DNA from 3 places in the Bradyrhizobium sp. ORS 285 genome. Region 3 is predicted to be linked to each of the others. Evidence: predicted binding sites of a transcription regulator. Region 3 holds the regulator's gene; each other region holds the start of a gene.
What was found. The regulator PhoB, encoded in region 3, activates phosphate uptake and scavenging genes when phosphate is short. The targets are predictions, from matches to a motif close to TGTCATNNANCTGTCAT.
Positions count from the first base shown of each region.

Region 1 (4,053 bases), 280 kb from region 3:
GGCGTGCGCGCCGCGGGCGGCAATGCGCTGCATGAGATCCGCTTCGGCCTGCTGCCGCAGGTCCTTCCCGTCATCGCGGGGCAGGTGCTTTATTTCATCGAGTCCAACACCCGCTCGGCCACGATCATCGGCATTGTCGGCGCCGGCGGCATCGGGCTGCAGCTCGCCGAGCAGATTCGCGTGCTCGAATGGCAGAAGGTGTCGTTCCTGATCCTGATGATCCTGGTGGCAGTCGCCGCCATCGACTGGATTTCGAACAGGCTCCGCTTCGCCATCATCGGCCGCCGCGCTGCAGCCTGAGGCGGACTAGCCCTCTACCTCGAAGGTGACGCGCTCCGCGGCAAAGCGGGAGCGCTTGCTGACCAGGGGCGTGCCGTCGGCGTCGATGTCGGTGCTGTCGACGACCAGCACGGGGCGCCCCAGCGCGAGGTCCAGCCGTGCGGCATCGCTGGCGTCGGCGATCGCGGCCGTGATGCGTGTCGAGCCGCGGCGATAGTCGCGGATGCCGTAATGCGCCAGCAGCGCCGTCATGGAGCGTACAGCAGCGAAGATGCGGCCGGCCTCCGGGAATCGTTCGGCTGACAGAAACGACGTGCTGACGCAGATCGGCGTCTTGTCGGCGAAGCGCAGCGCCTCGATGCGCGCCAGCGGCGCGCCGGTCTTCAATCCCAAGGCGCGTGCGAGCTCGCGCGTGGCCGGCTCCTCGGTCGCGGCGATCAATTGTCCGCGTGGCTCGCGGCCGCCTGCGCCGACGATCTCGGAGAAGCGCGTCCGCGAACGCAGCGGATAGGACAGGCGAGGGGCCTCGACATAGGTGCCGCTGCCGCGCTCGGCTCGCACCAGCCCGCGTTCGGCTAAGGTCGCAAGCGCGCGCCGCACGGTATGGCGGTTGACGCGATAGCTCTCGGCGATCTCGGTCTCGCCGGGCAGCCGCGTCCCCGCCGGGAAGCGGCCTTCGGCGATCTCGCGCTCGATGCCGTCGGCGACGCGCCGCCACAACGCCACGCCGGATCCGGCGTCTTCAATGCTCATTGCGGCTCCAACCAGCTCCCAGCGAAAATCACGGCCATGTCATCAAACAGTCATGGCGTCCTCTTATCAAGTTGTCTATTATCATAGACAACTTGAGCCGGGCAAGATCAGGACCAGTGATGAGCGGCGAGATGGCGTTGCAGGAGAGTCGAAAGGGTGCGATGCGCGTGTTGGCGCATGTTCCTTTGGCTGAAATCGAGGCGCGAATGACCGAACTGGAGGTGCCGGCGCATCGGGAACTCCGGGCCGCCGAGAGCGGGCTCGTGATGGTGCGTGGCCGGATCGGTGGTGACGGCGCGGCGTTCAATCTCGGCGAGGCGACGGTGTCGCGCGCGGCCGTCCGGCTCGACAGCGGCCAGGTCGGGTTCGGCTACGTGCTCGGTCGCGACAGCGACAAGGCGCGGCTGATCGCGCTGTGTGATGCGCTGCTGCAGTCGCCCGAGCACGCTCCGGCGATCGAGACCAAGGTCGTTGCGCCGCTGCGCGCACGGATGCAGGCCGGGCGGGAGCAGAGCGCGGCCGAGGCCGCCGCCACGCGGGTGGATTTCTACACCATGGTGCGGGGAGAAGGGTGATGGCGGCGACGACGATCGAGCTGCAGCCGGGGTTCGCTGACAAAGTGCTGTCGGCGCAATCGACATTCCGCACCGTCATGGAGGCGATGGCGCGTCCCGGCCAGGTGATGCAGGTCCGGGATGAGGTTGGTGGTCCGTCCTCGATGATGGCGGGCGTTGCGGCCATCGCGCTCACCTTGCTGGATCAGGAGACGCCGCTCTGGCTCGACGAGGCTTTCTCAAGCGCGCCCGATGTCAGTGCGTGGCTGAAGTTTCACACCGGCGCGCCGATTGTCGCGCGGCCGGACGCCGCGAGCTTCGCGCTGGTCGCAGAGCCTGCCGCTCTGCCGGACTTGGCCTCATTCGCATTGGGGACTCCAGAATATCCCGATCGCTCGACGACTCTGATCATGCAGGTGCCGAGCCTCACGGCCGGAGAGACTTTTCATCTGCGTGGTCCAGGCATCGACGGCACGACGGCGCTGACGGCCACGATCGAGCCGATCGATCTGTTCGTGCAGCTGTCGATCAACGAAGCGCTGTTTCCGCGCGGCATCGACGTGATCCTGGTCGACGATCGCTCGCTTGTCGCCATTCCGCGCACGACGCGCCTCGCATCATCAGGAGTCTGACGCATGTATGTGGCGGTCAAGGGTGGCGAGCGCGCCATCGAAAATGCGCACCGGCTCCTGGCGCATGAGCGGCGCGGTGATCGCAGCGTGCCGGAGCTGTCGCTGTCGCAGATTTCCGAGCAGCTGGGGCTGGCGGTCGATCGCGTTATGAGCGAGGGCTCGCTGTATGACCGCGAGCTGGCGGCGCTTGCCATCAAGCAGGCGCGGGGCGATCTGATCGAGGCGATCTTCCTGGTCCGCGCCTTCCGCGCCACCATGCCGCGCTTCGGCGCGACGGAGCCGGTCGATACCGGTGCGATGCGCGTGCAGCGGCGGATCTCGTCGACCTTCAAGGACATTCCGGGCGGGCAAGTGCTAGGTCCGACCTTCGACTACACGCATCGGCTGCTCGATCCGAGCCTCGCTCAGGGCGGCAATCCGGAGGATCCCGCGCTCGCCGCGACGTCCGACGTGCCGATGCCACGCGTGACGGACATCCTCGGACATGATGGGCTGATCGAGCCGTCTCCTGTGGCAAAGGAAGACGCGCCAGTCGGCGATCTCACGCGAGATCCGCTGAGCTTTCCCGCAGGCCGGGATCTGCGATTGCAGAATCTCGCGCGCGGCGACGAGGGCTTCCTGCTCGCGCTGGGATACTCGACCCAGCGCGGCTACGGCCGCAACCATCCGTTCGCCGGCGAGATCCGCTTCGGCGAGGTCGAAGTCGAGTTCTTTGCCGAGGAGATCGGCTTCGCCGTGCCGCTCGGATCGATCGAACTGACCGAATGCCAGATGGTCAATCAGTTCAAGGGCTCCGCGACGGAGCCGCCATGTTTTACGCGTGGCTATGGACTGGCATTTGGCCAGAGCGAGCGCAAGACGATGTCGATGGCCCTGGTCGATCGCGCGCTGCGCGCGCGCGAGCTTGGTGAGGATTTGATCGCGCCGGCGCAGGACGAGGAGTTCGTGATGTCGCACTCCGACAATGTCCAGGCGACCGGCTTCGTCGAGCACCTGAAGCTGCCGCATTACGTCGACTTCCAGTCCGAGCTCGGCCTGCTGCGCAAGCTGCGTCAGGAGTTCGCCGAGGCCAACGCCGCTCCCGCGCTGAAGGAGGCTGCGGAATGAATGCGCCCACCTACAACTTCGCCTATCTCGACGAGCAGACCAAGCGGATGATCCGCCGCGCGATCCTCAAGGCGATCGCGATCCCTGGCTACCAGGTGCCGTTCGCAAGCCGCGAGATGCCGATGCCTTATGGCTGGGGCACGGGCGGCGTTCAGGTCACTGCAGCCATCCTTGGTCCCAAGGATGTGCTCAAGGTGATCGACCAGGGCTCGGACGACACGACGAACGCGATCTCGATCCGCAAGTTCTTCGCCAAGACGGCGGGCGTGGAGACCACGACCTCGACGGACGCTGCGACCGTGATCCAGACCCGCCATCGTATTCCCGAGGCGCCGCTGCGCGCGGGGCAGGTGCTGGTCTATCAGGTGCCGATTCCGGAGCCGCTGCGGTTTCTCGAGCCGCGCGAGACCGAGACGCGCCGCATGCATGCGCTGGCCGAATACGGGCTGATGCACGTCAAGCTGTACGAGGACATTGCGCGCTTCGGCCACATCGCCACGTCCTATGCCTATCCGGTCAAGGTCAATGCGCGCTATGTGATGGACCCGTCACCGACGCCGAAGTTCGACAATCCGAAGATGGACAATTGCCCGGCGCTACAGCTGTTCGGCGCAGGGCGCGAGAAGCGCATCTACGCCATTCCGCCCTATACGTCGGTGGTCTCGCTCGATTTCGAGGACCATCCGTTCACGCGCTACAAATTCGACGCGCCGTGTGCGCTGTGCGGC
Region 1 covers NZ_LT859959.1:1,777,357-1,781,409, forward strand. Annotated here, with positions in the region: gene phnE (phosphonate ABC transporter, permease protein PhnE) at 1-300, shown strand, start outside; gene phnF (phosphonate metabolism transcriptional regulator PhnF) at 307-1,032, opposite strand; gene phnG (phosphonate C-P lyase system protein PhnG) at 1,152-1,607, shown strand; gene phnH (phosphonate C-P lyase system protein PhnH) at 1,607-2,218, shown strand; gene BRAD285_RS08115 (carbon-phosphorus lyase complex subunit PhnI) at 2,222-3,325, shown strand; gene BRAD285_RS08120 (alpha-D-ribose 1-methylphosphonate 5-phosphate C-P-lyase PhnJ) at 3,322-4,053, shown strand, end outside.
Region 1: phnF (phosphonate metabolism transcriptional regulator PhnF) is a predicted target of PhoB. The motif match lies at 1,070-1,086, and genes of this name have one in related genera.

Region 2 (4,053 bases), 2.5 Mb from region 3:
GCAGCGCGGCGCCGAGGGTCAGGACCGGCGCGAACGGCGCCGGCGCGTCGAAGCCGAGGCCCGATTGGGCGACGATCTTGCGCACCAGCGAATAGCCGTTGGAATGAACGCCCGAAGAGGCCAGGCCGAGCACGACGTCACCGGCCGCAATGTCCGGCGACGGCAGCAGCGTGCCGCGCTCGGCCGCGCCGACCGCAAAGCCGCCGAGATCGTAATCGCCGTCCTTGTAGAGGCCCGGCATTTCAGCCGTCTCGCCGCCGATCAGCGCGCAGCCGGACTCCCGGCAGCCTTCGGCAATGCCGGCGACGATCGAGGCGGTCGCCTCGGGATCGAGCTTGCCGCAGGCGAAGTAGTCGAGAAAGAACAGCGGCTCGGCGCCCTGCACCACGAGATCGTTGACCGACATCGCCACCAGGTCGATGCCGATGCCGCCATGCAGCCCGGTCTCGATCGCGATCTTGACCTTGGTGCCGACGCCATCGGTCGCGGCCACCAGGACCGGGTCCTTGAAGCCAGCGGCCTTGAGGTCGAACAGGCCGCCAAAACCGCCGATCTCGGCGTCCGCCCCGGGGCGCGCGGTGGCACGCACCATCGGCTTGATCAGATCCACCAGCCGATTGCCGGCATCGATATCGACGCCCGAATCTGCATAAGTGAGCCCGTTCTTGCGCTCGGTCATGGTCAAAACCCCTAATTTGGCCGCTGGTTACGTCGGATTCCGGCCGCGCGCAATGGCTCGCAAGGGAGCCGTCCCCATCCTATCTAAGAACCGGACCGGTTCGCCACGCTTCGGAATCGGGTTGTCTATTGATCGAGTTGTCGTCGGGACCAGCTGCGTGACCATTCCCCACTCTATCCCCAACCTGATTACGCTGGGCCGAATCCTGCTGGTTCCGATCGTGGTCTGGGCCATCGCCGCCGGCGAGATGGAGATCGCGTTCATCGTGTTCGTCATTGCCGGCGTCAGCGATGCGGTCGATGGCTTTCTGGCCCGCCGCTTCAACCTCCGCTCCGAGCTTGGCGCCCTGCTCGACCCGCTCGCCGACAAGGCGCTGCTGGTGTCGATCTTCGTCACGCTCGGCATCTGGGGGGCCATCCCGCGCTGGATCGTCATCCTGGTGGTCTCGCGCGACATCATGATCGTGGCTGCCGTAATCGTCTCCTGGCTGTTCGACCGCCCGGTCGCAATGAAGCCATTGATGGTGTCGAAGCTGAACACCGGGGCGCAGGTAGGATTCGCCGCGCTCGTGCTGGCATCGCTCAGCTTCGGCTTCGAGCCCAAGCCTTATGACAGCGTGCTGATGGTGCTGGTGACGGCCTTTACCCTCGTGTCTGTCGGGCTTTACCTGGTGGACTGGGTGCGCCACATGAACACCATCGAGGTGCGGTGAGCCGGCTCGCGCGCCCTCTCATCCACGCCGACGACACTGTACGGAGCACGTCACCCTTGGCCGGCCATATTCCCCCCCGTCAACTGGCCCTCGCGCTGCCGCATGCGGAGAGCCTGACGCGGGACAATTTTCTCGAAGGCCCCGGCAACGCCGCCGGGCTCGCGCTGGTGGATGCCTGGCCGGAATGGCCGGCGCGGACGATGTTCCTGGTCGGCCCGGACGGCTCGGGCAAGAGCCACCTCGCGGCGATCTGGGCCGAGCAGTCCGGCGCCCGCTCGCTGTCGGCCCATGCATTGGAGGCGAGCGCCGTCCCGGGGGCCCTTGCCACCGGAGCGCTGGTGCTGGAGGACCTGACGACCGCCGATCTCGACGAGCGCGCCCTGTTTCACCTGCTCAACCTGGCCCGCCAGGACGAGGCCTTCGTGCTGATCACGGCGCGCGAGGCGCCGGCAAGCCTGCCGATCGCGCTGGCCGACCTCCGGTCGCGGCTGCGCGCCGTTCCGGTGGTCACGCTGCTGCCGCCCGACGACCAGCTGTTCCGCGCGCTGATCGTCAAGCTGGCCGCGGACCGGCAGCTGGCGATCGATGAGACGGTCGTCAGCTACCTCGCCAGCCGCATCGAACGGTCCTACGCGGCGGCCCGTCAGACCATTGCCCTGCTCGACCAGGAGTCGCTGCGGCTGGGACGTCCGGTCACGCGGGCGCTGGCGGCGGATCTGCTCCGCAGCGTGTGACCGCCGGCCATCTTGACGGCGGCCGTGGGCGGAACCTCAATGGTGCCAGCAACGTCATCCCTCTGTCATACGGGTTGCGCTACTGGTTCTCGCTCTTGCGCAAAGTGATTTGGCGCCTCCACCGAATTTGGATCGATTTCTGATGGACACCGAGCAAGTGACTGAGATTGCAGCGCAAGAGCCGGTTGCGGCCGCCAAGCTGGAGATCGCCTCCAGCCCCGAGCGTTTCATCAACCGGGAACTGTCCTGGCTGCATTTCAACCGCCGCGTGCTCGAGGAATCGGTCAATCCGCGCCATCCGGCGCTGGAGCGTGTCCGCTTTCTCTCGATTTCGGCCAACAACCTTGATGAATTCTTCATGGTCCGCGTCGCCGGTATCCGCGCCCAGGTGCGCGAGGGCATCACGGAGCGCAGCCCTGACGGCCTGACGCCGCTGGAACAGCTCAAGGTCATCAACGAAAGCGTGTCGCAGCTGGCGATCGACCAGCAGGCGATCTGGCGCGACCTGCGCAAGTTCCTCGCCGAGCTCGGCGTCGTGCTGGTCGACGGCCAGGACGTCACCAAATCCGAGCGCGCCTGGATCGAGGACCATTTCCTCGCCAGCATCTTCCCGCTGCTGACGCCGCTGGCAATCGACCCCGCGCATCCGTTCCCGTTCATCCCGAGCCTCGGCTTTACCGTCGCGCTGCAGCTGATCCGCACGGCCGACGGCAAACCGATGAACGCGCTGATCCGCATGCCCGGCAAGATCGACCGCTTCATCCGCTTCCCCGGCGCCAAGGACGGCGTGATCCGGCTGATCACGCTGGAACAGGCGACCAGCCTGTTCATCGGCCGTCTCTTTCCCGGCTACACCGTGAAGGGCCAGGGCGCCTTCCGCATCATCCGCGACAGCGAGATCGAGATCGAGGAAGAGGCCGAGGATCTGGTGCGGCTGTTCGAGACCGCGCTGAAGCGCCGCCGCCGCGGCTCGGTGATCCGGCTCGAGATCGAGGCCAACATGCCGGAGGAGCTGCGCTTGTTCGTGCAGGACGCGCTGGCGACCACCGATGACGAAGTGTTCGTTGTCGACGGCGTGCTGGCGATGAACGAGCTGTCGCAGCTGACCCGCGTCGACCGGCCCGACCTCGAATTCGCACCCTACGTGCCGCGCCATCCCGAGCGCGTGCGCGACCACGGCGGCGATATTTTCGCTGCGATCCGTCAGAAGGACCTGATCGTCCATCACCCCTACGAGTCGTTCGATGTCGTCGTGCAGTTCCTGCAGCAGGCGGCGCGCGATCCGGATGTGGTTGCGATCAAGCAGACGCTGTATCGCACCTCCAACAACTCGCCGATCGTGCGTACGCTGGTAGAAGCCGCCGAGGCCGGCAAGTCGGTCACCGCGCTGGTCGAGCTCAAGGCGCGGTTCGACGAGGAAGCCAACATCCGCTGGGCGCGTGATCTCGAGCGCGCCGGCGTGCAGGTGGTCTACGGCTTCCTGCAGCTCAAGACGCATGCGAAATTGTCGATGGTCGTGCGCCGCGAGGGCGGCGGGCTCACCACCTATGTCCACACCGGCACCGGCAACTATCATCCGGTGACGGCGCGCATCTACACCGACTTGTCCTACTTCACCTCGGACCCGGTGATCGGCCGCGACGTCACGCGCGTGTTCAACTACATCACCGGCTATGCCGAGCCGATCGACATCGAAAAGATGGCGGTGTCGCCGCTCACGCTTCGCAAGCGCATGATCGAGCACATCCATGGCGAGACCAGCTTCGCTCGCCAGGGCAAGCCGGCCGTGATCTGGATGAAGATGAACTCGCTGGTCGATCCCGATATCATCGACGCGCTGTACGAGGCCTCGCAGGCCGGCGTGTCGATCGAGCTGATCGTGCGAGGCATCTGCTGCCTGCGCCCAGGCGTTCCCGGCCTGTCCGACA
Region 2 covers NZ_LT859959.1:3,948,186-3,952,238, forward strand. Annotated here, with positions in the region: gene purM (phosphoribosylformylglycinamidine cyclo-ligase) at 1-679, opposite strand, end outside; gene BRAD285_RS17775 (CDP-alcohol phosphatidyltransferase family protein) at 837-1,391, shown strand; gene BRAD285_RS17780 (DnaA ATPase domain-containing protein) at 1,448-2,125, shown strand; gene BRAD285_RS17785 (RNA degradosome polyphosphate kinase) at 2,268-4,053, shown strand, end outside.
Region 2: BRAD285_RS17785 (RNA degradosome polyphosphate kinase) is a predicted target of PhoB. The motif match lies at 2,178-2,194, and genes of this name have one in related genera.

Region 3 (4,053 bases):
GCCGAGCGCGAAGTAGAGACCGGCCGCGCGCGGCTTGTCGCCGTCCTGCACCAGCTTGCGGACGACGTTGTCGATCGCGGCGATATGGTCCGCATCAACCGCGTGGCGGAGGCCGAGCAGCCAGGCCAGCAGCGCGGTGCCGACGATGGCGGGACGGTCGGCGTAGAGCGCGAAGGCCCAGGCCCAGGCGAGCGCGTTGGCGAGCACGAGGCTGGCCAGCAGCGCCATCGTCCGCGCGCGCTCCGTGCGGAGCGGGGTGGCGAGCGCGGCGGGGGGCCGAGGATGATCAATTGGCAAAATCGTCATACTCGGACAGGAGAGCAAGACCCGCGCCAAAAGGCAAGGCTCGCGCTCCCACGCGCAAATCCCGTGCAAATCAATCCTCGCGGCCCCGTCGAGCCTGGATTGACCTCTTCCCTTGGCAAGGCGCTATCCGGTCAAGCTCAAACATTGACCAGCCGACGACCAACTCTTCTCCTCTGTCTCCCCTCACCGCGCCGAGGCGCTCTGCGCGGCGATCTCGCGCCGCACCGCCGCCTCGAATTGGCTGGCGGGCGCGGCGAACATCAGGCGGGTCTCCTCGTGGAACGCCGAGAAGATGCCGACAACGGCCGGCACGCCGTTGATCTCGGCGAGGATCGGCGAGCCCGAATAGCCGAAATTGGCGAGGCAATGCACGGTCAGCAGACGGGCGTCCCTGGTCATGCCGGCGCTGCAATTCCTCTGCCCGGTCGGCGAATAGCGCCGCTCCTGGCCATAGCCGATCTCGGAAATGGTGCCGGCCTTGGTCGCAGCCGCGAGCTCGTCGCGGCTCACGGACTTCACCGCGACCGGCTTCGACGGCAGCGCGTCCTTCAGGATGATCAGCGCCCAATCGGCCGGCGAGCGGTCGGTCGACCATTGGTCGTGCTGGGTCGGGATGAAGTCGGGCGCCACGATCAGCTTGTCGGCGACCGATGACGCGGCAGGGGTGCCCTTGTTCATGCCTGCCAGGAAATGGACATTGCCCGGGCTGACCTGGGCGAGGCCGTTGAACACGCAATGCGCCGCCGTCAGCACCACGCGGGGCGCCACCAGCGTGCCGGTGCAGGAGCCTCCCGTGCTATATTGCGCCACGGTCACGACACCGATCGACGATGCCGGCCAGGAGGTGGGATCGACGACATCGCCAAAATGCCGGTCGAGCCCGAGCAGCTGTTCGGCGCGCGGATTGGCAATGCCGGCATCGGCCGATTCCGGCTTCGCCCGCCACGCCACAATCGTCTCCTCCGCCTGCCGCCGCTGCGCCTCGCTGAGCTTCACGCGCTGAATCTCGCGGCCGGCAGACCTGACGCCGTTGCGTCCGGCCATCACCAGCCAGGCATACCCCTGGATGACATCCCGGGTCATGACCTGGCCATCGAGCATCATCAGGCCGAGCATGTATTGCGACTGGGCAAAGCCCTGTGCGGCGGCGCGGTTGAACCAGCGCGCGGCTTCGCCGTGATCGCGGCCGGCGCCTTCGCCGTTGAAATAGGCGATCCCCAGATAGTGCTGGGCAATGGCGAGTCCCTGATCCGCGGCCTTGCGGTACCAGACCAGCGCCTCCGCCTGATTGCGCGCGACGCCCACGCCGAAGGCTTGCATGAAGCCGAGATCGAATTGCGCCCGCGCATCACCCTTGGCGGCGAGCGGCTGCAGCCGGCGCAACGCCACCGCCGCCTGGCCATTCGACGCAGCAGTGACGGCGTCCTCGAGCTCGGCGGCCGTGACACCCGCGATGCTGCCGAGCAGCACGGCGAGACTTATGAGGATGGTCTTGATCAAGGGCGTCCGCTGAGACCGAAACATCGGCTGCTCAGCAGGCACGATCAAGACGGCGGCGGCGTGGCGGAAAGCGGACCGCAATGTCCTTAATCCGGCCCCCTCGCGTCTCACACCCGCTCCACCCTCAAGCCTGCTTCTCCCTCAGGCCTGCTCCGACTTGACGAACCGGTCGTCCAGCGCATAGCCGGCGCCGCGCACGGTGCGGATCGGATCCTGCTCGCGGCCAGGATTGAGCAGCTTGCGCAGGCGGCCGATGTGCACGTCCACCGTGCGCTCGTCGATATAGATGTCGCGACCCCAGACGCTGTCGAGCAGTTGCTCGCGGCTGAACACGCGGCCGGGATGCTCGAGGAAGAACTCGAGCAGGCGATATTCGGTCGGGCCGAGATCGATCGGCCGGCCCGAGCGCGCGACGCGGCGCTTCTCGCGGTCGAGCTCGATGTCGCCATAGGACAACACAGTCGCCAGCCGCTCCGGGCTCGCGCGACGCAGCAGGCCCTTCACGCGCGCCAAGAGCTCCGGCACCGAGAACGGCTTGACGATGTAGTCGTCGGCACCAGTCGCGAGACCTCGGACGCGCTCGCTCTCCTCGCCGCGTGCCGTCAGCATGATGATCGGCAGCTGCCGGGTCTCGGTCCGTGCCCGCAGGCGGCGGCACAGCTCGATGCCGGACAGCCCCGGCAGCATCCAGTCGAGCACGACGAGATCGGGCACGCGCTCCTTGAGCCGCGTGTCGGCCTCGTCGCCGCGCGCCACGGTCTCGACCTCGTAGCCTTCGGCTTCGAGGTTGTAGCGCAGCAGCGTCGTCAGCGCCTCCTCGTCCTCAACCACCAGAATTCGCGCACCCATGTCGAAATCGTCTTTCTCAGTTGCCGGGGATCGTGGTCGCGAAGCTGGTCATGTCGCCCTTCGGGCGCTTGTCCATGATCTGCTGACCCTCGATCATATAGAACACCGTCTCGGCGATGTTGGTGGCGTGGTCGCCGATCCGCTCGATGTTCTTGGCGCAGAACATCAGGTGGATGCAGAACGAGATGTTGCGCGGGTCTTCCATCATGTAGGTCAGGAGCTCGCGGAACAGCGAGGTGCAGATCGCATCGACCTCCTCGTCGCCCTTCCAGACCGTCATCGCCGCCGGCAAATCATGCGCGGCATAGGCATCGAGCACCGTCTTGACCTGCGACTGCACCAGGTCGGTCATGTGCTCCAGGCCGCGGATCAGCTTGAGCGGATGGAAGTCGCTCTCCAGCGCCGCAACGCGCTTGCCGATGTTCTTGGCGAGGTCGCCGATCCGCTCCAGATCAGTGGCGACGCGCATGGCGCCGACGATCTCGCGCAGATCGACGGCCATCGGCTGACGGCGGGCGATCGTCAGCACCGCGCGCTCCTCGATGATGCGCTGCAGCTTGTCGACCTCGGCGTCGGCGGCGACCACCTTCTGGCCGAGGGCCACGTCGCGCCGCACCAGCGCATCGACGGAATCGACGATCAGCCGCTCGGCGAGGCCGCCCATCTCCGACACCAGCCGGGTGAGATCCTGCAGATCGCTGTCGAACGCCTTGGCGGTATGTTCACTGGCCATGTTGATCTCCTGAAGAATGCTGTCGGCGTCAGCCGAACCGGCCGGTGATGTAGTCCTGGGTCCGCCGATCGCTCGGCGAGGTGAAGATCTTGCTGGTGTCGTCGAACTCGATCAGCTCGCCGAGATACATGAAGGCGGTCTTGTCGGAAACGCGCGCCGCCTGCTGCATGTTATGGGTCACGATCGCGATCGTATAGTTCTCCGCGAGCTCCTGGATCAGCTCCTCGACCTTGGCGGTGGAGATCGGGTCGAGCGCCGAGCAAGGCTCGTCGAACAGGATCACCTCGGGCCGGACGGCGACCGTGCGGGCGATGCACAGGCGCTGCTGCTGGCCGCCGGACAGCGACAGGCCGGAGGCGTTGAGCTTGTCCTTGACCTCGTTCCACAGCGCGCCGCCGCGCAGCGCCTTCTCGACCCGATCGTCCATCTCGGACTTCGAGATCTTCTCATAGAGCCGGATGCCGAACGCAATGTTCTCGTAGATCGTCATCGGGAACGGGGTCGGCTTCTGGAACACCATGCCGACCCGCGCACGCAGCAGGTTGAGGTCGAGCTTGGGGTCGAGGATGTTGGTGTTGTCCAGCATCAGCTGGCCGGTGGCGCGCTGGCCCGGATAGAGGTCGTACATCCGGTTGAAGATGCGCAGCAAGGTGGACTTGCCGCAG
Region 3 covers NZ_LT859959.1:1,493,214-1,497,266, reverse strand. Annotated here, with positions in the region: gene BRAD285_RS06600 (HoxN/HupN/NixA family nickel/cobalt transporter) at 1-306, opposite strand, end outside; gene BRAD285_RS06595 (trypsin-like serine protease) at 490-1,806, opposite strand; gene phoB (phosphate regulon transcriptional regulator PhoB) at 1,948-2,655, opposite strand; gene phoU (phosphate signaling complex protein PhoU) at 2,672-3,388, opposite strand; gene pstB (phosphate ABC transporter ATP-binding protein PstB) at 3,417-4,053, opposite strand, start outside.